2 regions of the Kitasatospora sp. NPDC093550 genome follow, and region 1 is predicted to be linked to the other one. Evidence: predicted binding sites of a transcription regulator. Region 1 holds the regulator's gene; the other holds the start of a gene.
What was found. Region 1 encodes HrcA, which represses chaperone genes, less so after heat shock. Its sites were predicted from a motif close to TTNGCACTCNGNNNNNCNGAGTGCNAA; they were not measured.
Positions count from the first base shown of each region.

Region 2: the regulator HrcA is predicted to act here: its motif matches at 7,244-7,270, upstream of groES (co-chaperone GroES).

Region 1 is NZ_JBIWJF010000008.1:115,114-129,528, forward strand. It holds gene ACIRD3_RS14990 (ABC transporter ATP-binding protein) at 1-1,725, opposite strand, end outside; gene ACIRD3_RS14995 (AMP-dependent synthetase/ligase) at 2,094-4,016, shown strand; gene hemW (radical SAM family heme chaperone HemW) at 4,075-5,304, shown strand; gene ACIRD3_RS15005 (Uma2 family endonuclease) at 5,345-5,899, shown strand; gene ACIRD3_RS15010 (DUF3097 domain-containing protein) at 5,890-6,723, opposite strand; gene ACIRD3_RS15015 (hypothetical protein) at 6,755-7,339, opposite strand; gene htpX (zinc metalloprotease HtpX) at 7,426-8,346, opposite strand; gene hrcA (heat-inducible transcriptional repressor HrcA) at 8,667-9,701, shown strand; gene dnaJ (molecular chaperone DnaJ) at 9,781-10,920, shown strand; gene ACIRD3_RS15035 (16S rRNA (uracil(1498)-N(3))-methyltransferase) at 11,026-11,775, shown strand; gene ACIRD3_RS15040 (S41 family peptidase) at 11,900-14,415, shown strand, end outside.
Region 2 is NZ_JBIWJF010000017.1:166,581-180,995, reverse strand. It holds gene guaB (IMP dehydrogenase) at 1-905, opposite strand, end outside; gene shbA (RNA polymerase sigma factor ShbA) at 1,191-1,772, opposite strand; gene ACIRD3_RS26540 (response regulator transcription factor) at 2,276-2,887, opposite strand; gene ACIRD3_RS26535 (WhiB family transcriptional regulator) at 3,451-3,777, shown strand; gene ACIRD3_RS26530 (LysR family transcriptional regulator) at 3,875-4,873, opposite strand; gene groL (chaperonin GroEL) at 5,049-6,680, opposite strand; gene groES (co-chaperone GroES) at 6,797-7,102, opposite strand; gene ACIRD3_RS26515 (methyltransferase domain-containing protein) at 7,437-8,612, shown strand; gene ACIRD3_RS26510 (polysaccharide deacetylase family protein) at 8,632-9,546, opposite strand; gene ACIRD3_RS26505 (hypothetical protein) at 9,627-9,905, opposite strand; gene tsaD (tRNA (adenosine(37)-N6)-threonylcarbamoyltransferase complex transferase subunit TsaD) at 9,902-11,008, opposite strand; gene rimI (ribosomal protein S18-alanine N-acetyltransferase) at 11,001-11,489, opposite strand; gene tsaB (tRNA (adenosine(37)-N6)-threonylcarbamoyltransferase complex dimerization subunit type 1 TsaB) at 11,513-12,187, opposite strand; gene ACIRD3_RS26485 (hypothetical protein) at 12,340-12,906, shown strand; gene ACIRD3_RS26480 (hypothetical protein) at 12,947-13,141, opposite strand; gene tsaE (tRNA (adenosine(37)-N6)-threonylcarbamoyltransferase complex ATPase subunit type 1 TsaE) at 13,281-13,775, opposite strand; gene ACIRD3_RS26470 (alpha/beta fold hydrolase) at 13,885-14,415, opposite strand, start outside.

The DNA of each region.
Region 1 (14,415 bases):
CTCCTGCTCGGTGAGCTGGGAGAGCACGATCTCCCGGTACGTCGGGTTGTCGGCCATCAGTTCGTGGTGGGTGCCGGTGCCGACGACGGCGCCTTCGTCGAGGACGATGATGCGGTCGGCGTCGCGGATGGTGGACACGCGCTGGGCGACGATGAGGACGGTGGCGTCGGCGGTCTCGCGGGAGAGGGCCTTGCGCAGTTTGGCGTCGGTGGCGTAGTCGAGCGCGGAGAAGGAGTCGTCGAAGAGGTAGACGGAGGGCTTGCGGACCAGGGCGCGGGCGATGGCGAGGCGCTGGCGCTGGCCGCCGGAGACGTTGCTGCCGCCCTGGGCGATGGGGGCGTCGAGGCCTTCGGGGAGTTTTTCGACGAACTCCTTGGCCTGGGCGATCTCCAGGGCGTGCCAGAGTTCCTCGTCGGTGGCGTCGGGCCGGCCGTAGCGGAGGTTGCTGGCGACGGTGCCGGTGAACAGGTAGGGCTTCTGGGGGACGATGCCGATGTTGTCGGCGATGGTGTCGGCGGCGAGTTCGCGGACGTCGACGCCGTCGAGGAGGACCTGGCCGGAGGTGGCGTCGAAGAGCCGGGGGACGAGGCCGAGCAGGGTGGACTTGCCGCTGCCGGTGGAGCCGATGATGGCGGTGGTCTCGCCGGGGCGGGCGGTGAGGTCGATGCCGCGCAGGACGGAGGCCTCGGCGCCGGGGTAGCGGAAGTCGACGTCGCGCAGTTCGAGGTTGCCGCGGCGCAGGACCTCGGTGACGGGCTCGGCGGGCGGGACGACGCTGGAGTGGGTGCCGAGGACCTCCTGGACGCGCTCGGCGCAGACTTCGGCGCGGGGCACCATCATGAACATGAAGGTGGCCATCATGACGCTCATGAGGATCTGCATCAGGTAGGAGAGGAAGGCGGTGAGTCCGCCGATCTCCATGTCGTGGCTGTCGATGCGGTGGGCGCCGAACCAGAGCACGGCGACGCTGGAGACGTTCACGACGAGCATGACGGCCGGGAACATGACGGCCATCAGCCGGCCGACGTGGCGGGCGACGGCGGTGAGGTCCTCGTTGGCGCCGGCGAAACGGGCCTGCTCCTGGTCGTCCTTGACGAAGGCGCGGATGACGCGGATGCCGGTGATCTGTTCGCGCAGGATCCGGTTCACGGTGTCGATGCGCTCCTGCATGCTGCGGAACTGGGGGCGCAGCGCGCGGACCAGGAGGATGACGACGACGGCGAGGGCGGGGATGACGGCGAGCAGCAGGCCGGACAGCGGGACGTCCTGGTTGAGCGCCATGATGATGCCGCCGACGCACATGATCGGTGCGGCGACCATGAGGGTGAAGCTCATCAGGGCGAGCATCTGGATCTGCTGGACGTCGTTGGTGGTGCGGGTGATCAGGGAGGGCGCGCCGAACTGGCCGACTTCGCGGGCGGAGAAGCTCTGCACCCGGTCGAAGACGGCGGCGCGGACGTCCCGGCCGAAGGCCATGGCGACGCGGGCGCCGATGTAGACGGCGCCGATGGAGCAGGCCGCCTGGACGAGGGTGACGCCGATCATCACCGCGCCGACGCGCAGGATGTAGCCGGTGTCGCCCTTGACCACGCCGTCGTCGATGATGTCGGCGTTGAGTGTCGGCAGGTAGAGCGCCGCGAGGGTGGACACCAGCTGGAGGGTCACCAACAGGGTGATCGGTCGGGAGTAGGGGCGCAGGTACGCCCGCAGCAGTCTGATCAGCACTAGCACACTCTTGTCGTCGCCGGTCGGGTTCGCACCCCGATTCTCGTTGTTCTGTAGCGTCGTACAGGCCATTCGGCGTGCGGGAACCGGAGGTTTGCCGGGCTTTTGCCGTACGGTCCGGCAGTTCGTCCCTCGGTCGCCTCGCGGGGCGTGTCGGCCGGTGCGGCGCGCCCCGCGGGGGCGGTCACCCGGGGTGTGGGGGCGTGCCGACCGGCTCCGCCCCCTTACGGAATGACCGGTTTCCCCCTAGGCTGCTGATTGCCCCCTTGTTACTGACCGGTACCGTTCAGGTGAACCGGGGCCCGGTGACCGCCCCCACGGCCGCCGCGACATTCCCTCAGACGGCCACCCGCCCCCGGAGGTCCTCGTTGAGTTCCGCGCAGTCCCTGATCGACTCCGGCAGGCCCGACCTCGTCGCCGGGCGTCCCGCCTCCGTCGCCCACCTGTTCCTGGAGCGCGTCGCCGCGACCCCGAACGCCGAGGCCTACCGCCACCCCGCTCCGGTCGACGAGCACGCCGCGGACGGCGCGCCCGGTGCCGAGCAGTGGCGTTCGCTGACCTGGGCGCAGACCGCGACCCGGGTGAAGGCGGTGGCGGCCGGCCTGATGGCGCTCGGCATCCAGCCGGAGGACCGGGTCGCCCTGGCCTCCTCCACCCGGATCGAGTGGATCATCACGGACCTCGGCGCCATGTGCGCGGGCGCCGCGATCACGACCGTCTACCCGAGCACCAACGCGGACGAGACCGCCTTCATCCTGTCCGACTCCGGCTCCCGGGCGCTGTTCGCGGAGAACGCCGCCCAGCTGGCCAAGGCCGTCGAGCAGCTCGACCGGCTGCCCGAGCTGCGCACCGTGATCCTCTTCGACGCCCCGGACGGGGCCCCGGAGGCGGCCGGCCTCGACGTGATCACCCTCGCCGAGCTGGAGCGCCGGGGCGCCGAGTACCTGGAGCAGCACCCGGACGCGGTGGAGAAGGCCGTCGACGGGCTCGGCAAGGAGCAGCTGGCGACCCTGATCTACACCTCCGGCACCACCGGCCGCCCGAAGGGCGTGCGCCTGGTGCACGACTGCTGGGCGTACGAGGGCCGGGCGCAGGAGTCCAGCGGGCTGCTGCGCTCCGACGACGTGCAGTTCATGTGGCTGCCGCTGTCGCACGTGTTCGGCAAGACGCTGATCTCCGGGCAGATCGCGACCGGGCACGTGATGGCGGTGGACGGCCGGGTGGACCGGATCATCCACAACCTGCCGGTGATCCGGCCGACGATCATGGCCTCGGCGCCGCGCATCTTCGAGAAGGTCTACAACGGCATCGCGGGCAAGGCCCGGGCCGAGGGCGGCGCCAAGTACAAGATCTTCCTGTGGGCCGCCAAGGTCGCGCGCGAGCACGCCCGGGCGGTCCAGGAGAGCCGGGTCGCCACCGGCACCGGCACCGCCCCGCTGGGCCTGCGGGTGCAGCACGCGCTGGCGGACCGGCTGGTGTACGCGAAGATCCGGGCGGCGTTCGGCGGGCGGCTGCGCGGGGCGGTCTCCGGCAGCGCCGCGCTGGCCCCGGAGATCGGCTTCTTCTTCCTCGGCGCCGGGGTGCCGATCCTGGAGGGCTACGGCCTGAGCGAGACCAGCGCCGGGTCCTGCGTCAACCGGGAGGAGGACGTGCGGATCGGCACGGTGGGCCGGCCGCTGCCCGGCACCGAGGTGCGGATCGCCGAGGACGGCGAGATCCTGCTGCGCGGCCCGGGCATCATGCGCGGCTACCACAACCTGCCGGAGAAGACCGCCGAGGTGCTGGAGCCGGACGGCTGGTTCCACACCGAGGACATCGGCGAGCTCAGCGCGGACGGCTTCCTGCGGATCACCGACCGCAAGAAGGACCTGTTCAAGACCTCCGGCGGCAAGTACGTGGCGCCCAGCGAGGTCGAGGGCAAGTTCAAGGCGGTCTGCCCCTTCGTCAGCAACATCCTGGTGATCGGCAACGGCCGCAACTACTGCACCGCGCTGATCGGCCTGGACGAGTCGGTCCTGCTGCCGTGGGCCGCCGAGCACGGCCTGGCCGGCAAGTCCTACGCGGAGCTGGCCGCCGAGCCGGCCGTCCACGAGCTGATCGAGGGCTTCGTGAAGCGGCTCAACGCGGGGCTGCAGCGCTGGCAGACGATCAAGAAGTTCCACCTGCTGCCGCGCGACCTCGACATCGAGCACGGCGAGCTCACGCCGAGCCTGAAGATCAAGCGCCCGGTGGTCGAGCGGACCTACGCGGACGCGGTCACCGCGATGTACGCGGGCGCCAACGAGGCCTGATCCGCCCAGCTCCCGTACGGCTCACCGGTTCGGGTGAGCCGTACGGGACAATGGGGTCATGCCCTCCGCACTCCCCGACGGCGAACCGGTGCCGTCCGACGGTTCCCTGCCCGCGCACGCCCTCGACGGGCTCGGTGGCCGGCCGTTCGGTTTCTACCTGCACGTGCCGTACTGCGCCAGCCGCTGCGGCTACTGCGACTTCAACACCTACACCGCCACCGAGCTGCGCTCCTCCGGCGCCGTCGCCTCCCAGGAGACGTACGCGGACAACGTGGTCGCCGAGGTCCGGCTGGCCCGGAAGGTGCTGGGTGGCGCCGACCTGCCCGTGCGGACGGTGTTCCTCGGCGGCGGAACGCCCACCCTGCTGCCCGCCCGGGACCTGGTGAAGATGCTCGCCGCGATCCGCGAGGAGTTCGGGCTCGCCGAGGACGCCGAGGTCACCACCGAGGCCAACCCGGAGTCGGTCGACCCGGCGTACCTGGCCGAGCTGCGCGAGGGCGGCTACAACCGGATCTCCTTCGGCATGCAGAGCGCCCGCCCGCACGTGCTGCGGCTGCTCGACCGCCACCACACGCCGGGCCGCCCCGAGGCCTGTGTGGCCGAGGCCCGCGCGGCCGGGTTCGAGCACGTCAACCTCGACCTGATCTACGGCACCCCGGGCGAGTCCGACGACGACTGGCGGGCCTCCCTGGACGCCGCCATCGGCGCCGGGCCGGACCACGTCTCCGCGTACTCCCTGATCGTCGAGGAGGGCACCCGGCTGGCCGCCCGGGTCAAGCGCGGCGAACTGCCGATGATCGACGACGACGTGCACGCCGACCGCTACCTGATCGCCGAGGAGGCGCTCGCCGCCGCCGGCTACTCCTGGTACGAGGTCTCCAACTGGGCCACCACCCCCGAGGGCCGCTGCCGCCACAACGAGCTGTACTGGACCGGCGCCGACTGGTGGGGCGCGGGCCCCGGCGCCCACAGCCACGTCGGCGGCGTCCGCTGGTGGAACGCCAAGCACCCCGCCGCCTACGCCCGGGCCCTCGCCGAGGGCCGCACCCCGGCGCTGGGCCGCGAGGTCCTCGAGGAGGAGGACCGCCGGGTCGAGCGCATCCTGCTGGAGCTGCGCCTGGTCGACGGCGTCTCCCTCGACCTGCTCACCGGCACCGGCCGCGAGGCCGCCGCCCGTGCCCTCGCCGACGGCCTCCTCGCCCCCGGGCCGTACGCCGACGGCCGCGCCGCGCTCACCCTCCAGGGGAGGCTGTTGGCGGACGCCGTCGTACGTGACCTGGTGGACTGAGTGTCGTTAACGTGGTGTCAGCCGTCGGAGGGAGCGCGCAATGACCGCCATCGATGACCGGGTGACGGGGATCTTCGAGAACCTGGAGGTCCCCGAAGGCTTCAAGGCCGAGCTCATCAGGGGGGAAATCGTGATGACGGCCGGGCCGGACATGGTCCACAACATCATTGTCGAAGCCATTCGGGACCAGCTTCCCCGGGCGCGGTGGCACCGCTTGACCACCCAGGACATCGATCTTCCCGGCCTGACGAGCGAGCCTCAGCCGGATCTCGTCGTGTTCGAGCGGGAGGCCTACGAGGGGCCCGGACGTCTGGTCCCCGCGGCTGTGCTCACGCTGGTGGTCGAGGTCGTCTCCAAGACCAGCGTCTTGCGTGACTACAGGACCAAGCGGGAGCTGTACGCGGAGGGACAGATTCCTGCGTACCTGATCGTCGATCCGATCAAGGGGATCAGCGTGTTGCTCACGGAGCCCGGTCGGACTGCCTCGGGGGCACCGGACTACGCCGTCGAGCGCACCGCGAAGTTCGGTGAGTCGATTCCGGTCGATCCGCTGGGCAGCATGATCGACACCTCGGAGTTCCAGACCTACTCCTGACCCGGCAGGGCTACGAAGTCGATCAACTCCTCCACCCGGCCCAGCAGTTCGGGCTCCAGGTCCTTGTAGCTGTCCACCTTCGACAGGATGTGCTTCCAGGCCGCCGGGGTGTCCACCGGCCAGCCGAGGCGGCGGCAGGTGCCCTCCTTCCAGTCCTCGCCGCGCGGCACGGCGGGCCAGGCGGGGATGCCGACGGAGGCGGGCTTCACGGCCTGCCAGACGTCGATGTAGGGGTGGCCGACGACCAGGACGGACTCCCCGGTGACCCGGGCGGCGATGCGGTGCTCCTTGGTGCCCGGGAGCAGGTGGTCGACCAGGACGCCCAGGCGGCGGCCGGGGCCGGGGGCGAAGTCGGCGACGATCGCCGGCAGGTCGTCGATGCCGCGCAGGTACTCCACGACGACGCCCTCGACGCGCAGGTCGTCGCCCCAGACCCGCTCGACCAGTTCGGCGTCGTGACGCCCCTCGACGTAGATCCGCGACTCGCGGGCGACCCTGGCGCGGGCGCCGGGCACGGCGATCGAGCCCGAGGCGGTGCGGGCCGGGGTGCGGGGGGCCGCCGGGCCGGCGGGGCGCACCAGGGTGACGACCCGGCCCTCCAGCAGGAAGCCGCGCGGGACCAGGGGGAAGACCCGGTGCTTGCCGAAGCGGTCCTCCAGGGTCACGGTGAACCCCTCGGCGGTCTTCTCGCAGCGCACCACCGCCCCGCAGTAGCCGGTGGTGGCCTCCTCGACCACCAGGTCCCGCTCGGCGGGCACCTCCGGGGCGGGCGTCTGCTTCTTCCACGGCGGGGTCAGGTCGGGTCCGTACTGGCGGCTGCGCATACGGGTGATCATAGGGACGGCGGACGGACCGTCAGAGGCCCGGCGCGCCCCACACCGGGAACCAGCGGCTCAGGTCCTTCTCCAGCCGCAGGTCGTTCCCCAGCATCGCGTTGACCTGCAGTTCCAGCGGGCTGTTGCGCTTCTCCCCGCCACCGGGCACCGGCGCGAAGGGGTAGAAGGTGCCGCGCTTGTAGAGGTAGACCAGCGCCAGCGGCTGCCCCTCGGCGTTGCGGAAGCCCACCAGCGAGCAGAGCAGCTGCGGCCCGAAGCCGTTCGCCTCCAGCTCGCTGTTGACCGCGTGGAGGTCGTTGACCAGCTCCGGCAGCTCCTCGGGGGTGTGCCGGGCCAGCAGCCAGGAGTAGCCGTAGTCGTCCTTGGAGGCCTCCACCGGGACGCCGCCGCGCTCGGTGTCGGCGTCCAGCAGGGCCCGCACCTGCTGTTCGACCTGGACGAAGGCCGCGCCCTCGACGGCCGCGAAGCAGACCGAGCCGAGCCCGGTCGGGGTGAACCCGGCGCCGGCCTCCAGGGTGAGCGCGGCGGACGGCACGCCGAACAGCTGGTCGAGGTCGGGCTTGACGGGCTTGGTGCGGCCGAACAGGGCGTCCAGGAATCCCACGGCTGTCCTCTCGGGTCACATGGGTCAGATGGGTCGGATGGGTCACGCGGGCCACACGGGCCACTTCGGGTCACAGGGGCTCGGGCTCAGCGGCCGAGCTGCTCGGAGATCTTCGCCAGCTGCTCCAGCCGCTTCTCCAGCGTCGGGTGCGTGGACAGCAGCTGCGAGGCGGTCTCCCGGGCGCTCAGCGCGGGGGCGAAGTAGAAGGCGTTGTACGGCTGCGCCTGGCGCAGGTCCTTGCTGGGGATGGCGGCGATCTGCCCGGTCACCTTGGTCAGGGCGGAGGCGAGGGCGCTGGGCCGTCCGGTGAGCTGGGCGGCGGCTCGGTCGGCGGCCAGCTCGCGGTAGCGGGAGAGCAGCCGGGTGAGCAGGAAGCTGATCGCGTAGACGACCATCGAGACCAGCGGGATGAGCAGCGCGACGATGGCCGCGTTCTGGTCGTTGTCGTTGCGGCCGCCGCCCATGAAGCCGCCGTACACGGCGATCCTGGTCATCGCGCCGGCGAGCACGCCGAGGAAGCCGGCGATCGTCATCACCGCGACGTCCCGGTGGGCCACGTGGGACAGCTCGTGCGCGAGGACGCCCTCCAGCTCCTCCGGCTCCAGTCGGCGCAGCAGGCCGGTGGTCACGCAGACCACCGCGTTCTGCGGGTTGCGGCCGGTGGCGAAGGCGTTGGGCATGTCGTTGTCGGCGACCGCCACGCGGGGTTTGGGCATGTCGGCCAGGGCGCAGAGCCGGTCGATCGTGCCGTGCAGCTGGGGGAACTCCTCCGGGGACACCTGGTGGGCGCCCATCGCCCGTTCGGTGATCTTGTCGCTGAACCAGAACTGGGCCACGAACAGCCCGCCGGAGATCAGGACGATCAGCGGCCAGGCGCCGCGCAGCAGCGCGATCAGCAGGCCGGTGAAACCGACGTACAGCAGCCCGATCACGAACATCGTGGCGACCATGCGGCCGGTCAGGCCGCGGTCGGGCGCGAAACGGGTGTGCTGGCCCGAGCTCGACATCGCTTGCTCCTCCATTCGCCGTCGCCTTCGATGCTGCCACCCGGACGGCCCGGGGGCACCACCCCGGCGCCCGGAACCGTGAACGGCCGCCGCCGTGCGGGCCGTACCCGGAACTGCGGGCAGGATCACCCCGGTCGGGCCGTTCCTGCCGTAGGACCCGGGCCTTACACTGGCAGGTACGGTTTTGGCACTCGGGTGTTCAGAGTGCCAAGGTCGGGGCCGCCGGGAGCGGCCCGCCGCAGGACAGAGCGGTACAGGCAGGACAGAGCAGTACAGCGGGACACAGACGGACAACGTGCGAAGACGGAGGTGCGTGCCCCATGGCCGGTGAGGTCCGCCAGCTGGACGACCGCAAGCTCGCCGTGCTCCGCGCGATCGTGCAGGACTACGTGGGCACCGAGGAGCCGGTCGGCTCCAAGGCCCTGGTGGAGCGGCACAACCTCGGGGTCTCGCCGGCGACGGTCCGCAACGACATGGCGGCGCTGGAGGAGGAGGGCTACATCCACCAGCCGCACACCAGCGCCGGCCGGATCCCGACCGACAAGGGGTACCGCCTCTTCGTCGACAAGCTCGCCGAGATCAAGCCGATGAGCGCCCCCGAGCGCCGGGCGATCCGGCACTTCCTGGACGGCGCGGTCGACCTGGACGACGTGGTCGCGCGCACCGTGCGGCTGCTCGCCCAGCTGACCCGGCAGGTCGCGGTGGTCCAGTACCCCTCGCTGACGCGCTCCACGGTGCGGCACATCGAGCTGGTGGCGCTGGCCCCGGCGAAGGTGATGCTGGTGCTGATCACCAACACCGGCCGGGTCGAGCAGCGGATGGTGGACTGCCCGGGCACGGTCGGCGAGACCGTCCTGGCGGATCTGCGCACCGCGCTCAACAGCAGGGCGGCCGGCCGCCTCCTGCCGGAGGTCCCGGGGCTGTTGGAGGAGCTCCCGGCGACGTTCGAGGAGGCCGACCGGCCGATCGTGGCCACCGTCCTGGCGACGCTGTTCGAGACGCTCGCGGAGCAGAACGAGGAGCGGATCATGCTGGCCGGCACGGCCAACCTGACCCGCTTCGGCCACGACTTCCCGCTCACCATCCAGCCGGTGCTGGAAGCGCTGGAGGAGCAGGTCATCCTGCTCCGCCTCCTGGGTGAGACCAACGACGCCGCGATGACGGTCCGGATCGGGCGGGAGAACGCCTACGAGGGGCTGATTTCCACCTCGGTGGTCTCGGTCGGTTACGGTTCGGGGGACGAGAGCGTGGCCAAGCTGGGTGTGATCGGTCCGACCCGGATGGACTACCCGGGCACAATGGGGGCGGTGCGGGCGGTGGCGCGGTACGTGGGCCAGATCCTGGCCGAGTCGTAGCAATACGACCGCGCGCCGTACCGGTGACGCGCGGTGACCAGTCGCAGCACTACTACAGGCGGAACAAGCGGAGCATTTGGTGGCCACGGACTACTACGCGGTACTCGGCGTCCGACGGGATGCGGGGCAGGACGAGATCAAGAAGGCGTTCCGGCGCCTGGCACGCGAACTGCACCCGGACGTCAACCCGGACCCGAAGACGCAGGAGCGGTTCAAGGAGATCAACGCCGCCTACGAGGTGCTCTCCGACCCGCAGAAGCGCCAGGTCTACGACCTCGGCGGGGACCCGCTGTCCCCGGGCGGCGGCGGTGCGGGCGGCTTCGGGGCCGGCGCGGCGGGCTTCGGCTTCTCCGACATCATGGACGCCTTCTTCGGCGCCGCGGCCGGCCAGCGCGGCCCGCGCTCGCGCACCCGCCGGGGCCAGGACGCCATGATCCGGCTGGAGATCACCCTGGAGGAGGCCGCGTTCGGCACCACCAAGGAGCTCCAGGTCGACACCGCCGTCACCTGCACCACCTGCAGCGGCGAGGGCGCGGCCCCCGGCACCTCGGCGCAGACCTGTGACATGTGCCGCGGCAAGGGCGAGGTCTCCCAGGTCACCCGGTCCTTCCTGGGCCAGGTCATGACCTCCCGCCCCTGCCCGCAGTGCCAGGGCTTCGGCACCGTCGTGCCGACCCCGTGCCCGGAGTGCGCCGGCGACGGCCGGGTCCGCGCCCGCCGCACGCTGACCGTGAAGATCCCGGCCGGTGTCGACAACGGCACCCGGATCCAGTTGGCCGGCGAGGGCGAGGTCGGCCCGGGCGGCGGCCCGGCCGGCGACCTGTACGTCGAGATCGCCGAGACCACCCACGCGATCTTCCAGCGGCGCGGGGACGACCTGCACTGCACCGTCACCATCCCGATGACGGCGGCCTCGCTCGGCACCCAGGTGCCGCTGCAGACCCTGGACGGCCTGGAGGAGGTCGACATCCGGCCCGGCACCCAGTCCGGCCAGTCGATCCCGCTGCACGGCCGGGGCATCACCCACCTGCGCGGGGGCGGCCGGGGCGACCTGATAGTGCACGTCGAGGTGAAGACGCCCACCAAGCTCGACGCCGAGCAGGAGGAGCTGCTGCGCCGTCTCGCGGTGCTGCGCGGCGAGGAGCGGCCCTCCGGCCAGTTCGCGCCGGGCCAGCAGGGCCTGTTCTCCCGGCTGAAGGACGCCTTCAACGGCCGGTAGCCGTCCGCGGAGGGGTGCCGGGGGCCGACCCCCGGCACCCCTCCCGCGTTTCCTCCCCGCCGCGGCCGCGCGCCGGCCGGGCCCCCTCCGGAAAGGTTCCCCCGCATGACCGCGCCCGTCTTCGTCGTCGACACCGAGCGGATCGCCGCCGCCGCGCCCGGCGCCGTGGTGCGCCTGGACGGCCCGGAGGGGCGGCACGCCGCCGCGGTGAAGCGGCTGGAGGCCGGCGAGGCGATCACCCTGGCCGACGGGCTGGGGCTGGGCGTGGACGGGACGGTCGCCGAGGTGTTCGGCAAGGACGCCGTCGACGTGGCGGTCGCCGCGGTGCGCCGCGAGCCGGAGCCCGCGCCGCGGATCGTCGTCGTCCAGGCGCTGCCCAAGGGCGACCGCGGTGAGCTGGCCGTGGAGACCATGACCGAGGTCGGCGTGGACGTGGTGATCCCCTGGTCGGCCTCCCGGTGCATCACCCAGTGGAAGGGCGAGCGCGGCGCCAAGGCGCTCGCCAAGTGGCGGGCCACCGCCCGCGAGGCCGGCAAGCAGTCCCGCCGGCTGCGCTTCCCCGAGGTGCGGGACCCGATGACCACCAAGCAGCTGGCGCCGCTCCTGGCGGGCGCCGCGTTCGCCGCCGTGCTGCACGAGGAGGGCGCCGAGCCGCTGGCGCACGCCGTGCTGCCCGGGGCCGGGGACCTGGTGCTGGTGGTCGGCCCGGAGGGCGGGGTCTCCCCGGAGGAGCTGGCCGTCTTCGCCGGGGCGGGCGCGAAGCCGTACCGTCTGGGCCCCTCGGTGCTGCGCACCTCCACCGCCGGGGTGGCCGCCGGGGCACTGCTGCTGGGCCGCACCGGCCGCTGGGCGTAGCCCGGACCGTCCCGGGAGCGGCCCGTACTACGGCGCGGCGCGAGGGTCCAGCGGGCTCGCCCGGGGGGCCCGACTCTGTCCGAAAGCGCGGCGGCTCGTACGCGTACGTGCCTACGCTGGCCGCGTGACGGACTCCCTGAGCACCTCCTCGGGCGCGTACCTGCGCCACCCCCACCTGCACGGCGACCTGGTCGCCTTCGTCGCCGAGAACGACCTCTGGCTCGCCCCGTTGGACGGCGGACGGGCCTGGCGGCTCACCGCCGACCACCTGCCGGTGCAGAACCCCCGGTTCTCCCCGGACGGGCGGCGCATCGCCTTCACCTCCACCCGGGACGGCGCGCCCGAGGTGCACGTGGTGCCGGTGGACGGCGGACCCTCCCGCCGGCTCACCCACTGGGGCAGCGGCCAGACCAGGGTGCAGGGCTGGACGGCCGACGGCCGCCCGATCGCCACCACCGCCGCCGGGCAGGCGACCCCGCGCCGTACCTGGGCGCACGCGGTGCCGCTGGACGGCGGGGAGCCGGTGCGGCTGCCGTACGGGCCGGTCGGCGGGATCGCCTTCGAGCCGGGCGGGGACCGGGTGCTGCTGGCCAGCGCCGCGATCCCCGAACCGGCCTGGTGGAAGCGCTACCGGGGCGGCCGGGCCGGCAAGCTGTGGCTGGGCCGGGACGAATTCGCCCGGGTCCACGAGGAGTTGGACGGCCAGCTGTCCTCGCCGCTGTGGGTGGCCGGTCCGGACGCCGGGCCGGGCGCCCGGATCGCCTTCCTGTCGGACCACGAGGGCGTCGGCGAGCTGTGGTCCAGCCTCCCGGACGGGTCCGACCTGCGCCGCCACACCACCGGCGCGGACGGCTTCTACGCCCGCAACGCCGCCACCGACGGCACCCGGGTGGTCTACCACCGGGCCGGTGACCTCTGGCTGCTGGAGGACCTGGCCGGCGCCGAGCCGCGCCGCCTGGACGTCCGGCTGGCCGGTCCGCGCAGCGGCCGCCGCCCCCGCCCGGTGACCGCCGCGCACTGGCTGGAGTCGGTCGCCCCCGACCGCACCGGCCGGGCCGGCGCCGTGGTGGTGCGCGGCAGCGTGCACTGGCTGACCCACCGCGAGGGCCCGGCCCGGGTGCTGGACGAGACGCCGGGCGTGCGCGGGCGCCTGGCCCGGGTGGTGCCCGGGGAGGACGGCGCCCAGGGCGTGCTCTGGGTGTCCGACGCCGAGGGCGAGGACGCCCTGGAGTACGCGCCCGCCGTGCACGGCGCCGAGCGCCGCCGGCTGGCCGCCGGGCAACTCGGCCGGGTCAACGCGCTGGCCGTCTCCCCGGACGGCAAGCAGGCCGCGCTCGGCGTCCACGACGGCCGGGTGCTGCTGGTGGCGCTCGCCGACGGCACCGTGCACGAACTGGAGCGCAGCACCGACGGCGAGGTCAGCGGGCTGGTGTTCAGCCCGGACTCGGCCTGGCTGGCCTGGTCCCGCCCGGTGCCGGGGCTGGGCCCGTACTCGCTGCGCCAGATCGTGCTGGCCAACCTGGCCACCCGCACCGTCAGCGAGGCGACCCAGCAGCGCTTCATCGACACCTCGCCGGCCTTCACCGCCGACGGCCGCTACCTGGCGTTCCTGTCGGTGCGCAACTTCGACCCGGTCTACGACTCGCACGTCTTCGACCTGTCCTTCCCCAACGGCTGCCGCCCGTACCTGATCACGCTGGCCGCCGACACCCCGTCCCCGTTCGGGCCGCAGCGCGCCGGGCGCCCGCTCGGCGGGGAGGAGGACGAGCCGCGGGCCAAGAAGGCGGACGGCGAGGAGGGCGGCGACGCGGCCGCGCCGGTGACCAGGGTGGACCTGGACGGCATCGCGGACCGGATCGTCCCGTTCCCGGTGGAGGGCGGGCTGTTCGGCACCCTGCGGGCGGCCAAGGACGGCGTGCTGTGGACCAGGGTCCCGCTGCTCGGCGAACTCGGCGACGAGGCGGCCTCGTTGGAGGACGAGCGGCCCCGGCCGGTGCTGGAGCGCTTCGACCTGAGGAAGCGCCGGGTCGAGCAACTGGTGCACGACGTCGACGGGTTCGCGGTCAGCGGGGACGGCAGCCGGGTCGCCGTCCTGGACGAGGGCGAGCTGCGGATCGTCCCGGCCGACCACAAGGCCGGCGGCGAGGACGACGAGATCACCGTGGACCTCGCCCGGCTGCGGGTCACCGTCGACCCGGCGGCCGAGTGGCGGCAGATGTACGCCGAGAACGGCCGGCTGATGCGCGACAACTTCTGGCGCCCCGACCTCTCCGGCGTCGACTGGGCCGGCGTCCTGGAGCGCTACCGGCCGCTGGTGGAGCGGGTCGGCTCGCACGACGACCTGATCGACCTGCTGTGGGAGGTGCACGGCGAACTCGGCACCTCGCACGCCTACGTCGTCCCGTACGGCCCGCACACCGAGCCCGCGCGGCGCCAGGGCCTGCTCGGCGCGGACCTGGTCAAGGAGGGCGGGCAGTGGCGGATCGCCCGGATCCTGCCCGGGGAGTCCTCCGACCCGAGGGCCCGCTCGCCGCTGGCCGCGCCCGGCGCCGCGATCCGCCCGGGCGACGCCGTCCTGGCGGTCAACGGCCGCCCGGTGGACCCGGTCACCGGGCCGGCGCCGCTGCTGGCCGGCACCGC
Region 2 (14,415 bases), on a different contig from region 1:
TTGACGCCGTCCACGCCGGCGTCGATCAGCGCCTGGGCGCCGTCCCGGGTGGCGACGTTGCCGCCGACCACGTCGACGCCGACGGCCGACTTGATCTTGGCGATCCAGGCCAGCGCGTTGTGGCTGTGGCCGTGCGAGGTGTCCACCACCAGGAAGTCCACGCCGGCCTCGACCAGGGCCTGGGCCCGGTCGAACGCCTCGGCGCTGGCGCCGACGGCGGCGCCGACCAGCAGCCGGCCCTCGGCGTCCTTGGCGGCGTTCGGGTACTGCTCGGCCTTCACGAAGTCCTTGACGGTGATCAGGCCCTTGATCCGGCCCTCGTCGTCGACCAGCGGCAGCTTCTCGATCTTGTGGCGGCGCAGCAGCGCCATCGCGTCCACGCCGGAGATGCCGACCTTGCCGGTGATCAGCGGCATCGGGGTCATGATCTCGCGGACCTGGCGGCTGCGGTCCGACTCGAAGGCCATGTCGCGGTTGGTGACGATGCCGAGCAGCTTGCCTGCCTCGTCGGCGATCGGGACGCCGGAGATGCGGAACTTGGCGCACAGCGCGTCGGCCTCGGCCAGCGTGGTGTCCGGGCCGACCGTGATCGGGTCGCTGACCATGCCGGACTCGGAGCGCTTCACCAGGTCCACCTGGTTGACCTGGTCCTCGACCGAGAGGTTGCGGTGCAGCACGCCGACGCCGCCCTGGCGCGCCATCGCGATGGCCATCCGCGACTCGGTGACCTTGTCCATCGCCGCGGAGAGCAGCGGGATGTTCACACGGACGTTCCGGGAGACCCGCGAGGAGGTGTCCACCTGGTTCGGCAGCACCTCGGAGGCCCCGGGCAGCAGCAGGACGTCATCGAACGTGAGCCCGAGCATGGCGAACTTCTCGGGTACGCCTGCGGCGTTGTAAGACATTTGGGGGGTACCTTCCGTGGCCGGCCTAATCCGCTCACGCCCTGACGGTGCGGGCGCATTCATCGCTCACTCGCGCAGACCACCGAAGCCGGATGCAATGGGAGGATCCTCCAAGAAGACCCTGCGCGCACCCGTGAAACTTTGGCAACCCGCCCAGGCGCCGATACCCCATGGTACTGGCACCGCGAATGTGTCCTCGTGTGCCCTTGACAACAACCCCGCCCGAAGGCTCATTCCGGCCGCCCGGGCAACCCCCGAAGACCTACCCGCACCAAGGGGCCCAGCTCAGGAGGACTCCTCCGCGAGCGCCCGCAGCCGGCTGAGCGCCCGGTGCTGGGCGACCCGGACGGCGCCCGGCGACATCCCGAGCACCTCGCCGGTCTCCTCCGCCGACAGCCCGGCGGCCACCCGCAGCAGCACCAGCTCGCGCTGACGGGCCGGCAGGTTGGACAGCAGCTCCTTGGCCCAGGCCGCGTCGCTGCTCAGCAGCGCCTGCTCCTCCGGGCCGAGCGCCTCGTCCGGCACCTCGGGCAGGTCGTCCTGCGGGACGACGGTCGAGCCGGGCCCGCGCATCGCGGCCCGCTGCAGATCGGCGATCTTGTGCGCCGCGATCCCGTACACGAAGGCCTCGAACGGCCGCCCCTGGTCCTTGTACCGGGGCAGCGCGCAGAGCACCGCCACGCAGACCTCCTGGGCGACGTCGTCCACGTGGTGCCGGGCCCCGCCCGGCAGCCGGACCAGCTTGGCGCGGCAGTACCGCAGCGCCAGCGGGTGGACGTAGGCGAGCAGCGCGTCGATCGCCGGGCCCTCGCCGCGCACCGCGGCCGCGACCAGCTCACCCACCAACGGCGAGCCACTCGAACCGATCACCGGCGGACGGACCGGCCCGACCGCGGCTCCCGAGCCGCCCGAACCCCCCGGAACACCGGGGCCACCCGGACCGCCCGCATCGGCGTACGACGGATCGTGACCCGGGTCGGAGGGCTCGGCCTCCACCGGGTCCGCCTGGCCGGCTGCGCCGGCGACGTCGTCGCGCATCGGTCCATGGTGCCTGGTCGAGCGGGAAAACGCGGCACCGCGTCCGGAGTTGTGCACCGGAACGTTATGCGCTGCCGCACCGTGGGGCGTGCCGCGCACCACCGGCCCCTCCTGCACCGTGCCGCCTCCCGCCCCGCCGTCGGTGGTCCCGTCCGTCGTGCCGTCCGCCGAGTGTCCTGCGGCTGCGTGGTTCGCCGCAGTGCCTGTCCGCTGGTCCCCGAGGTGCTCCACTCCTCCATGGTGCAACCTCGGGACCGTAACGTCACACGCCTGTGCGGCGCCCGTTCCGGAGACCACCGGCGGTGCGCCGCACCCGGCGGCGCCGCCGGCGGTCAGCGGACCAGGCCCCAGCGGAAGCCCAGCGCCACCGCGTGCGCGCGGTCGGAGGCCCCGAGCTTCTTGAACAGCCGTCGGGCGTGGGTCTTGACGGTGTCCTCGGACAGGAACAGCTCGCGCCCGATCTCGGCGTTGCTGCGGCCGTGGCTCATGCCCTCCAGCACCTGGATCTCACGCGCCGTCAGGGTCGGCGCCGCGCCCATGTCGGGGCTGCGCAGCCGACGCGGCGCGAGCCGCCAGGTCGGGTCGGCGAGGGCCTGGGTGACGGTGGCCCGCAGTTCGGCGCGCGAGGCGTCCTTGTGCAGGTACCCGCGGGCACCCGCGGCCACCGCGAGCGCGACACCGTCGAGGTCCTCGGCGACGGTGAGCATGATGATCCGCGCGCCCGGGTCGGCGGACAGCAGCCGCCGGACCGTCTCGACCCCGCCGAGGCCGGGCATCCGGACGTCCATCAGAACGAGATCGGAGCGGTCGGCCACCCAGCGGCGGAGGACCTCCTCCCCGTTCGTCGCGGTGGTGACCCGGTCCACACCGGGTACGGTCGCGACCGCGCGGCGAAGCGCCTCGCGGGCGAGCGGGGAATCGTCGCAAACGAGAACGGAAGTCATGACCGTCGTCCTCCGCAGCTGATCCGCGTCACGTTGAGCCTCCTGGCTGGTACGAACCTCTCCGACACGGCCGATCGGCGACAGACTCCGTGCTGATCGCCCCAACTTGCCCGCGATCGTTCCCGACGTCCGGCGCCCGCTAACCGCCTCCGCACTTCCAACGACCGTCACTCGAATGAGTTACGGCCTTCAGGGCCATCTCCACCACTGTACGTGGCCAACCCATTACGGATCAGCCGCATCGCGGTGCACACGCCGCACTTTTGCGCAGCTCGCGCGCGGTCGGCGCACGACCCGCACACCGTTTCGGGGCGTCCGCGCGCCCGTCGGCCACCCGATTGCCACGTCCGCGCCCGCCGAAGACCATTGCCCACTTTGCCCGTTTTTATAGCTTTCGTATGGTCATTGACTGTTGTGCCGGTGTGTGGGTGACTTGTCCATGGAGTTGCCTTAAGTCATATTTCCAGGTGTCCACACCAGTGCATCGAAGCCCCGCCGTACCGCTCGGCAGCAGCCCGCCGAGCGCCCGGCCGACGGCCGACGGCCTCTGAAGGGAATGAGCCATGGCAGATTTCTCCCGCCTCCCCGGTCCCAACGCGGACCTCTGGGACTGGCAGCTCTCCGCAGCCTGCCGTGGCGTGGACAGCTCGCTCTTCTTCCACCCCGAGGGCGAACGCGGGGCCGCACGCAGCTCGCGCGAGGCCAGCGCCAAGGAGGTGTGCATGCGCTGCCCGGTGATCGCCGAGTGCGCGGCGCACGCGCTGGCGGTCCGCGAGCCGTACGGCGTCTGGGGCGGGATGACGGAGGACGAGCGCGAGGAGATGCTGGGCCGCTCGCGGCACCGGCTGGTGGAGGTCCCGCTGACGCCGCCGGCGGTCGCACAGCACTAGATCCGACTCCGCGGCGCGCCGTGAAGAAACGTTTCTTCGCGGCGCCTCAGGGCGTTCGCGGCCGGTAGGGGGATCCACCCTCCCCCGGGACCAGCCGTCAGCGGGCGGCCGCCGCCCCCGCCAGCCGCTCCAGCATCAGGGCCACGGCCGGCACCTCGGCCAGGTCCGACAGGGTCAGCGCGACCACCTGGCGCACCGCCGGCGCCCCCGACGCCGTCCGCACCGGCACCGTCGACACGCCGTCAGGACGCACCGACTGCAGCGCCAGCCGGGGCAGCACCGCCACTCCGAGCCCGGCCGCCACCAGGCCGACCACCGCCGGGTAGTCGTCCGTCGCGAAGTCGATCCGGGGCTCGAACCCGGCACCCGCGCACAGCTCCACCAGGTGCCCCCGGCACTGCGGGCAGCCGGCGATCCACTGCTCCCCCGCCAGCTCGGCCAGCTCCACCGCCCCGCCCCGCCCGGCCAGCGGGTGGGCGGCGGGCAGCAGGCCCACCAGCGGGTCGTCCAGCAACGGGGTGACCACCAGATCGGACCAGTCGGTGCCGGCCGTCAGCTGCTGGGCCTCCAGATTGGCCTCGGCCCGCGCCTCGCGCGGCGTGCCGTGGGCGGGCGCCGGCAGCGCGGCGGCGCCGTCGGAGTGCGGGTAGCGGAAGGCCAGCGCGATCTCGCACTCGCCGCCGCGCAGCATCGCCAGCGACTCCGGCGGCTCCGCCTCGACCAGCGACACGCGCACCCCCGGATGGCCGTCCCGCAGCCGGGCGACGGCGGGCGGCACCAGGGTGGAACTCGCGGTCGGGAAGGACACCAACCGCACCCGCCCGGCCCGCAGCCCGGCGATCGCGGCCACCTCCTCCTCGGCGGCGGAGAGCCCGGCCAGGATCCCGGTGGCATGCTTGAGCAGGACCCGCCCGGCCTCGCTGAGCTGCATCCCGCGGCCCGAGCGGACCACCAACGGGGTGTCCACGGACTTCTCCAGCGCCTTCATCTGCTGGCTGATGGCGGGCTGGGTGCACCCCAGCTCCCGGGCGGCGGCGGAGAAGGAGCCGGTGCGGGCGACGGCACGCAGGACGCGCAGGTGGCGGGCCTCGATCATGCCTCAGTTATAAGGCAATCTTTGCGTTATGCAAAATTCTACTGATAGTTGAACCCTCAAGGGCGGCGCCCGCCACGAGCCCGTACGGCCCTACGGGCGGGCGGACAACGGCCGGAGGCCCGGCCCGCCTCCCCTCGCGGGGCGCGGACCGGGCCTCCGGTCAGTGGCTCGGGCCTCAGTGGGAGTGGCCGTGACCGTGGGAGTGGCCGTGACCGTTGTCGGCCTCCTCCTCCTTCTTCTCCACCACGAGGGTCTCGGTGGTGAGCAGCAGGGAGGCGATCGAGGCGGCGTTCTCCAGGGCGGAGCGGGTGACCTTGACCGGGTCGATGACGCCGGCCTTCACCAGGTCGCCGTACTCGCCGGTGGCGGCGTTGTAGCCCTGGCCGATCTCCAGCTCGGAGACCTTGGAGGTGATGACGTAGCCCTCCAGGCCGGCGTTCTGGGCGATCCAGCGCAGCGGCTCGTGCAGCGCCTTGCGGACCACGGCGACACCGGTGGCCTCGTCACCCGACAGGCCCAGGCCGTCGTTCAGCACCTTGGCGGCGTGGACCAGGGAGGCGCCACCACCGGCGACGATGCCCTCCTCGACCGCGGCGCGGGTCGCCGAGATGGCGTCCTCCAGGCGGTGCTTGCGCTCCTTCAGCTCCACCTCGGTGGCGGCGCCGACCTTGATGACGCAGACGCCGCCGGCCAGCTTGGCCAGGCGCTCCTGCAGCTTCTCGCGGTCCCAGTCGGAGTCGGTGGCGGCGATCTCGCCCTTGATCTGGGCGACGCGGCCGGCCACGGCCTCGGCGTCACCGGCACCGTCGACGACCGTGGTCTCGTCCTTGGTGATGGTCACGCGGCGGGCGGTGCCCAGCACGTCCAGGCCGACCTGGTCGAGCTTGAGGCCGACCTCCTCGGAGATGACCGTGCCGCCGGTCAGGGTGGCCAGGTCGCCGAGGATCGCCTTGCGGCGGTCGCCGAAGCCCGGGGCCTTGACGGCGACGGCGTTGAAGGTGCCGCGGATCTTGTTCACGACCAGGGTCGACAGCGCCTCGCCGTCGACGTCCTCGGCGATGATCAGCAGCGGCTTGGAGGCACCGCCCTGCAGGATCTTCTCCAGCAGCGGCAGCAGCTCCTGGATGGAGGAGATCTTGCCCTGGTTGATCAGGATGTACGGGTCCTCCAGGACCGCCTCCTGCCGCTCCGCGTCGGTGACGAAGTACGGCGACAGGTAGCCCTTGTCGAACTGCATGCCCTCGGTGAAGTCCAGCTCCACGCCGAAGGTGTTGGACTCCTCGACGGTGATGACACCGTCCTTGCCGACCTTGTCGATCGCCTCGGCGATCAGCTCGCCGACCTGGGTGTCCTGCGCGGAGAGGGACGCGACGGCGGCGACGTCGTCCTTGCCCTCGATCTCGCGGGCGACGGACAGCAGGTGCTCGGAGACGGCGGCGACGGCCTTGTCGATGCCCTTCTTCAGGGCGGCCGGGCCGGCACCGGCGGCGACGTTGCGCAGACCCTCGTTGACCAGGGCCTGGGCCAGCACGGTGGCGGTGGTGGTGCCGTCACCCGCGACGTCGTTGGTCTTGGTGGCGACCTCCTTGACGAGCTGCGCGCCAAGGTTCTCGTACGGGTCGTCCAGCTCGACCTCACGGGCGATGGTGACACCGTCGTTGGTGATGGTCGGGGCGCCGAACTTCTTGTCGATGACGACGTTGCGGCCCTTGGGGCCGATGGTCACCTTGACGGTGTCGGCCAGCTTGTTGACACCGCGCTCCAGCGAGCGGCGGGCGTCCTCGTCGAACTGCAGGATCTTCGCCATGTTCCCTATTCCCTCGGGGCTGCGGCCGGCCCACCGACCGCTGAACAACGTGAGCCAACAACCGCGCCCCGGGCCACTGTCACGAAGGACACGGATCCGGGGCGGGTCGGGACGTCTTACTTCTCGATGATCGCGAGGACGTCGCGGGCGGAGAGAACCAGGTACTCCTCGCCCTGGTACTTCACCTCGGTGCCGCCGTACTTCGAGTACAGGACGATGTCACCGACGGCGACGTCGAGCGGCAGACGCTGGCCGTCCTCGAAGCGACCCGGGCCGACGGCCAGGACGACGCCCTCCTGGGGCTTCTCCTTGGCGGTGTCCGGGATGACCAGGCCGGAGGCCGTGGTCGTCTCGGCGTCGAGCGGCTGGACCACGATGCGGTCCTCAAGCGGCTTGATGGCAACCTTGCTGCTGGTGGTCACGTCCGAGCTCCCCTTCGGAGATTACGGGGTTTTCTAACGGGTAGGGGCGAGCCTGCGAGCCTGCCGTCGCGGGGGTCAGACACGCTTCTTCGCGTTAGCACTCCCCCGGTGGGGAGTGCCAAGGACGACCATAGGCCCGTGTTAGCACTCAGTCAACCAGAGTGCCAACGGCGCGCCCGGGCAGTACCGGCTCACGGATGAGCGGCCGTACTCACGTGCGACCACCGGCGCCCTCTGCACACTCGTGCCACCGCCCCCTTCGTGATCCCCGTACTGCTCTGCCCGGGGATCTTCCGGTGAGTGCGGCGTCGCGCCGACCCGCGAGAATGGGCCCGTGGACACCGAGAACCTCCAGCCCCTGCTGACCCCCGAAGGCCAGGCCCTGCTCGCCGAGTTGCGCGAGTTCACCCCCGAGGAGGAGCTGGCGCTGGCCACCCGGTTGCGGCGGGAGCACCCGGCGGAGCTGGTGTCGGCGGCCTTCGGGCAGGCGCGGCTGCGGCAGCGGGCGCGGGCGAAGTTCGGGGCGGACGCGGACCTGATGTACTTCACGCCGAACGGGGTCGAGCAGTCCACCCGGCGCAGCGTGGCCGAGTGGCGGGCCCGGCGCTTCGCCGAGCTGGGCGTACGGCGGCTGGCGGACCTGTGCTGCGGCATCGGCGGGGACGTGCTGGCGCTGGCCCGGGCGGGCATCGAGGTGCTGGCCGTCGACAAGGACCCGGCGGCCTGCGCCGCCACCGCCGCGAACGCCGCCGCGCTGGGCCTGGCCGAGCTGGTCGAAGTGCGCTGCGCGGACGTCGCCGAGGTGGACGTCGCCAGCTACGACGCGGTGTTCACCGACCCGGCCCGGCGGACCTCGCGCGGCCGGGTGTTCGACCCGGAGGCGTACGCCCCGCCGCTGTCCTGGGCGATCGAGGCGGGCCGGCGGACCCCGATCGGGGCGCTGAAGGTCGCGCCGGGCATCCCGCACGAGGCCGTCCCGGCGGACGCCGAGGCCGAGTGGGTCTCCGACCACGGCGACGTCAAGGAGGCGGTGCTCTGGTTCGGCACCAAGGCCGCCCACCCGCACCGCGCCACCCTGCTGCCCCGGGCCGCCAGTCTGACCGGCGGCGACCTGCCCGACCCGCCGGCCGGCCCGGTCGGGCGCTACCTGTACGAACCGGACGGCGCGGTGATCCGGGCCCATCTGGTGGCCGAGGTCGCCGAGCAGGTCGGCGGCCGGCTGATCGACCCGAAGATCGCCTACCTGACCTCCGACGAGCTGGTCGCCACCCCGTACGCGCACGCCTTCGAGCTCACCGACGTGCTGCCCTTCCACATCAAGAAGCTGAAGGCGCTGCTGCGCGAGCGCGCCGTCGGCACCGTGGTGATCAAGAAGCGCGGGATGGCGATCACCCCGGAGGAGCTGCGCCGCCAGCTCAAGCCCTCCGGACCGAACACCGTCACGGTGATCCTCAGCCGCACCGACCACGGCCCGTTGATGATGCTGGGGCAGCCGGTCCGGGCGTCCTGACGGCGAGGGGAACGCCGGTTTACGAGGCCGGGGCCTGGATGTAGTCCTCCAGCCGGGCCACCGAGAAGCCCTGCTCCTGGATCCGGGCCAGCAGGTCGCCGAACATCTGGGTCATCGTGGCGCCCTTGAGCTCCTTGGGGCCGCGGAAGTGCGCCAGGACGATGTCGCCGGGCTTCAGCTTCTTGTCCGCCGCCTGGTACTGCATGTCGTGGATCTGCATCGACTCGCGCCACAGCACGATCGCGCGCGGCCCGCACTCCTGCACCGAGGTGTTGAGCGTCGGGGTGTTGGCGCCGTCGCCGAACGGCGGGCGGAACAGCAGCGGGGCGGTGCCGTACTGCTGGGTGAGCGCGGCCTGGTCGTCGCAGATCTCGGACTTCTGCTTGTCGGCCGGGAGCTTGCTCATCACCGGGTGGGTGACAGTGTGGTTCTGCACGTGGTTGCCCAGGGCCTGGAGCGGCTTGAAGTAGCCGTAGTCGTTCTTGACGATGTCCTTCGTCAGGAACATCGAGATCGGCACCTTGAGGTCGGTCAGCATCTCGACGAACTTCGGGTCCTTCTCGGCGCCGTCGTCGATGGTGATGAAGACGACCTTGTCGCTCGTCTTCACCTCGCTGAACACCGGCACCGGGCCGGTCCGTTGGAGCTTGACGGGCTTGTCGGCGGGCGGTGCCGGGGCGGGTGCGAGCGGGGTGAGGTTCCACTTCGCCCAGGCCGCCGCGTCGGCGCCCGCCGGGGCGGTGGCCCCGGCGGTGGCGGCGCCGCCGGTCGGGGCGGGCGCGGCTCCGCTGGGCTTGGACGCGGCCGGCGCCGTCGTGCCGGCCGCCGGGGCGGCGCTGCCGCCGCCGTCGTCGCCGCACGCGGTGGCGAACGCCAGCAAGGCCAGCGCCCCCGCCGCGTACGTCCTGGTCCTGCTCAGCCCGTTCCTGCTCACCGCACCGCGCTCCCGGTTCCCGTCCAGCTTCCTCTCAGCTATGCACGGTAACGGCCGGGGTCCCGGTTCCCGCTGAAGGCCTATTCGACGGGCAGGGCCCGTTCGACGTGCTCGCTGGTGAAGGACCAGCGGTGCACCGGGCGGCCGAGCAGCTCGGCCGGCGGGTCGGCGACCGGCACCGGCTCGCCGCTCCACCAGGTGATCAGCAGCACCCGCTCGCCCGGTGCGGAGAGCAGCTCGGCGCGTTCCAGCCCGGCCGCACCGCGCACCGCCGGCAGCGCCGATTCCCGGACCCAGGCGGCGAGTTCGGCTCCCCGGCCGACTGCCGCCCGGGCCTCCCACATCGCGGCGACGGTCACGCGGCGCCGCCGCCGAGGGCGTCGTAGGCCTGGCCGTGGAGGTCCCCGTGCCCGATGCCCGCAGCCGGCACGTGGACGTCGGTCACCGGCAGCGAGGAGTCGGCGGAGAGGTCGAGGGAGGACGGAGCGCGGTCGCGCCACACCATCTCGGCGCCCAGCGCGGCGACCATCGCGCCGTTGTCGGTGCACAGGCCCGGCCGGGGCACCCGCAGCCGGATGCCGGCCCGGTCGCAGCGCTGCTGGGCCATCTCGCGCAGCCGCGAGTTGGCCGCCACACCGCCGCCGATCATCAGGTGGTCGACGCCGTTGTCCTTGCAGGCCTTGACGGCCTTGCGGGTGAGCACGTCGGTGACCGCCTCCTGGAAGGACGCCGCCACGTCGGCGATCGGCACCTCCTCGCCGGCCCGGCGCTTGGCCTCCACCCAGCGGGCGACGGCGGTCTTCAGGCCGGAGAAGGAGAAGTCGTACTCGGGGTCGTTCCGGCCGGACAGGCCGCGCGGGAAGGCGATCGCCTTGGGGTCGCCCTCGCGGGCCGTCCGGTCGACCACCGGGCCGCCGGGGAAGCCCAGGCCGAGCACCCGGGCGACCTTGTCGAAGGCCTCGCCGGCCGCGTCGTCGATGGTCGCGCCGAGCGGGCGCACGTCGGTGGTGATGTCCTCGCTGAGCAGCAGCGAGGAGTGCCCGCCGGAGACCAGCAGGGCCATCGTCGGCGAGGGCAGCCGGCCGTGCTCCAGCTGGTCGACGCAGATGTGCGAGGCGAGGTGGTTGACCCCGTACAGCGGCTTCTCCAGCGCCCAGGCGTACGCCTTGGCGGCGCTGACGCCGACCAGCAGCGCGCCGGCCAGGCCGGGGCCCGCGGTGACCGCGATGCCGTCCAGGTCGGTCGCCTTGACCCCGGCGGTGTCCAGCGCGCGCTGGATGGTCGGGACCATCGCCTCCAGGTGGGCGCGGCTGGCGATCTCCGGGACGACGCCGCCGAAGCGGGCGTGGTCGTTCACGCTGGAGGCGACCGCGTCGGCCAGCAGCGTGGTGCCGCGCACGATGCCGACGCCGGTCTCGTCGCAGGAGGTCTCGATGCCGAGGACGAGCGGTTCGTCAGCCATGGCGGGTGTCCTCAATGTCCTTCGGGTCAGTGCTGTCAGTGCGGGGGTGGTCGAGGCGCATCACCAGCGCGTCGACGTTGGCGGGCTGGTAGTAGCCGCGCCGGATGCCCACCGGTTCGAAGCCGTGGCGCTCGTACAGCCGCTGGGCGCGCGGGTTGTCCACCCGCACCTCCAGCAGCAGTTCGGCGCAGCCGCGCCGGACGGACTCCCGGATCAGGTCGGTGAGCAGCGCCGTGCCGAGGCCGGCGCCCTGGTGGCGATCGTCGACGGCGATGGTCTGGACGTCGCCCTCGCCGGCGATCGCCATCAGCCCGGCGTAGCCGACGATCGCGCCGTCGGCGGCGGTGGCGACGGTGTAGTGGCGGGTGCCGCCGGGGTGGGCCTCGGCCAGCTCGGACCAGAACATCCCGGTGGACCAGGCGTCCTCGGGGAAGAGCCGCTGCTCCAGTTCCATCACCGGCGCGATGTCCCACCAGCGCATCGGGCGCAGGGTGGTGCCGTGGTTCACGCCGGCAGCACCGCCTTGCCCCCCAGAACCGTCTTGTAGCCGGCCGGCACCTGGGCGTCCGGGCGGCGCAGGTACAGCGGGACGTTCGGCAGCAGCTCGCGCCCGGCGGCCAGCTCGGCGGCGGCGAAGCCGGCCAGGGCGCCGGCCGACACGTGCTCGGGGCCGTGCGCGTCCGGGAAGGCGTCGGGGTAGAGCAGCGCACCGGCGCCGACGGCGCGCGGCCGCGCTGCCAGCTCGGCGGGGCGGTCCACGCCGGGGCCCTCGCTGCGGCGGCCCTCGGCGTCGTAGGAGGCCCAGTAGACCTCCTTGCGGCGCGCGTCGGTGGCGACCGTGAACGGTTGCCCGGCCAGGCCCTCGGCGCGGGCCTGGAAGGCGATCGCGTCCAGGGTGCAGACGCCGTGCACCGGCAGCCCGAGGGCGTGGCCCAGCGCGGCGGCGGTCACCAGGCCGACCCGCAGGCCGGTGTACGGGCCCGGACCGACGCCGACCGCGATCCCGGTCAGCCGGTGCTTGTCCACCCCGGCCGTCCGCAGGACCCGGTCGATCGCGGGCAGCAGCAGTTCGCCGTGGCGCCGGGCGTCGACCTGGTGGGTCTCGGCCAGGACGGCGGTGCCGTCGTGGACGGCGGCGGTGACGGCGGGGGTAGCGGTGTCGAACGCGAGCAGCAGCACGGGTCAAGGTTAGACCGACGTTGGGCCGACCGGCCGATCGGCAAGGTGTGCCAGCCGGGAACACACATCCGAGGCGCTGCGAACCGGACGGACGGACCTGGCACGATAAGGCCGTACGGAATGGGACGGCAGCGGGAGCGCACGTGGCGAAGATGGGTCCTGGAGTGGTGGTCACGGGGCTGACCCTGGGGGCCCTGGCGGTGGTGAGCCTGCTGGCCTTCCAGGCCAACGGCGCCCAGGACCGGGCCGGCGGTGCCAAGCCCACCGTCACCACCACGGCGGCCGGCACGGCCACCGCGCCGGCGCCGACCGCCTCGGCCACCCCGACCGTCCCGCCGCTGCCGGCCACCTCGGGCGCGGGCACGCGGGTCGTCTACTCGGTCAGCGCGCACTACGTCTGGCTGGTCGACCCGAAGAAGAACCCGCAGGTCGCGGCCGCCTTCCCGGTCATCCCGGGCACGGTCGAGCCGGCCCCGGGCAGCTACGCGGTGACCAGCCGCACACCGACCACGACGGGCACGGACGGCCGGCAGATCGAGCACGTGGTGCGCTTCGCGCAGCAGAGCGGCGTGGTGTTCGGCTTCAGCGCGGCGGTGGACGGCACGACCCCGACCGCCGACCCGAAGGCCAAGACCGGCGGCATCCGCAGCGGCCGCGCCGAGGGCCAGCTGCTCTGGGACTTCGCGCCGAACGGCACCAAGGTGGTCGTGGTCGCCTAGCGCCCGGGGGACGCACCCCGCATCACGAAGAGCGGGCCCCTCACGCGGCCCGGGGTGTCTCCGCCTCGGGCTCCTCGGCCTGCCTGGGCGCGGGTTCGGGCGGTGTGGACACCGCCTCGGCGGCCGCGCAGGCGGCCAGCAGCGCCCGCATCGGCTCCCCCGGAGCGGGGCGGGCGGACTCTCCGGCCCCGGCGGCGCGGACGGCGCGCTCCGGGGCGGGGGTGGTGCTCGACATGGCGCCTCCCTAGTTAGGCAGACCTAACCGCAGCACCCATCCCACCACGCCCGGCACCCGGCCCGCAACATCTTGCCGACAGTCCGTCGGCAAGTCGGCGCGACCCGCCGCGCGGCCGGAGGGCCGCGCGGACACGCGGCTACGCCAGCTTCGCCAGCTCCACGTCCGCCCAGCGCGGGCCGATGCCGGTCAGCACCACCCGGCGGGGGTCGTGGTCGTCCCCGGCGGTGTCGCCCAGGGCCCGCTCGATCCGGACCTCCAGCCGGTCCTCGGACAGCCGCTCGACCTTGCCCTCGCCCCACTCGACCACGATCACCGACTCCGGCAGCGAGACGTCCAGGTCGAGGTCCTCCATCTCGTCCAGGTCCCCGCCCAGCCGGTACGCGTCCACGTGCACCAGTGACGGGCCGCCGACCAGCGAGGGGTGCACCCGCGCGATCACGAAGGTCGGCGAGGTCACCGCCCCGCGGACCTGCAGTCCCTCCCCCAAACCGCGGGTCAGCGTGGTCTTCCCGGCTCCCAGCTCGCCGGAGAGCAGCACCAGGTCACCCGGCCGCAGCAGCGCGGCCAGCTCCCGGCCGAGCCGGCCCATCCGGTCCGGGGTGGGGACGGTGAGAGTGGCGTGCGAGCCCATGCGCGATTCTTGCCCTTCGGTCCGTACCGGCGCGCCGACCACCGGCCGCCACCGCTACCGTGCCACATCGCCGCTCCCGGGTGCGGCGGGCGGGTGTCGGGACGGGCTGTCAGACGGGGTCGACGGCCGACTCGGCGGACGGCGCGACGGCCGACTCGGCCACCCGTTCCCGAGCCAGGTCGAGGACGGCCGCGGGCAGCGGCGCGGCCCCGGCGGACTCGGCGGCCCGGCGCAGCAGCAGGGCCAGCTCGCGGTCGACCGGCTCCGGTCGCTCCAGCATCACCAGGTGCCCGGCCCCCTCGGCCAGCACCAGCTCGGCGCCCGGCAGCCGCGCGACCATCGCCTCGCTGTGTGCCGAGGGCGTCAGCAGGTCCTTCGTCCCGGCCAGCACCAGGACCGGCAGACCGCGCAGCGCGGCCAGCGCCTCGTACTTCTCGTGCGCCCCGAAGACCGGGTAGAACTCGGCGACCACGTCGATCGGGGTGGCGTCCAGCAGTTGCTCGGCGAAGCGCACCACGCCCGGGTCGACGTCCCGGCTCCCGAAGGAGAACTTCCGGTAGAAGACCGCGGTCACGTCCGAGCCCAGCCGCCTGGTCGCCTCCACCAGGTCCACCTGGCGGCCCAGCAGCCTCACCACCCC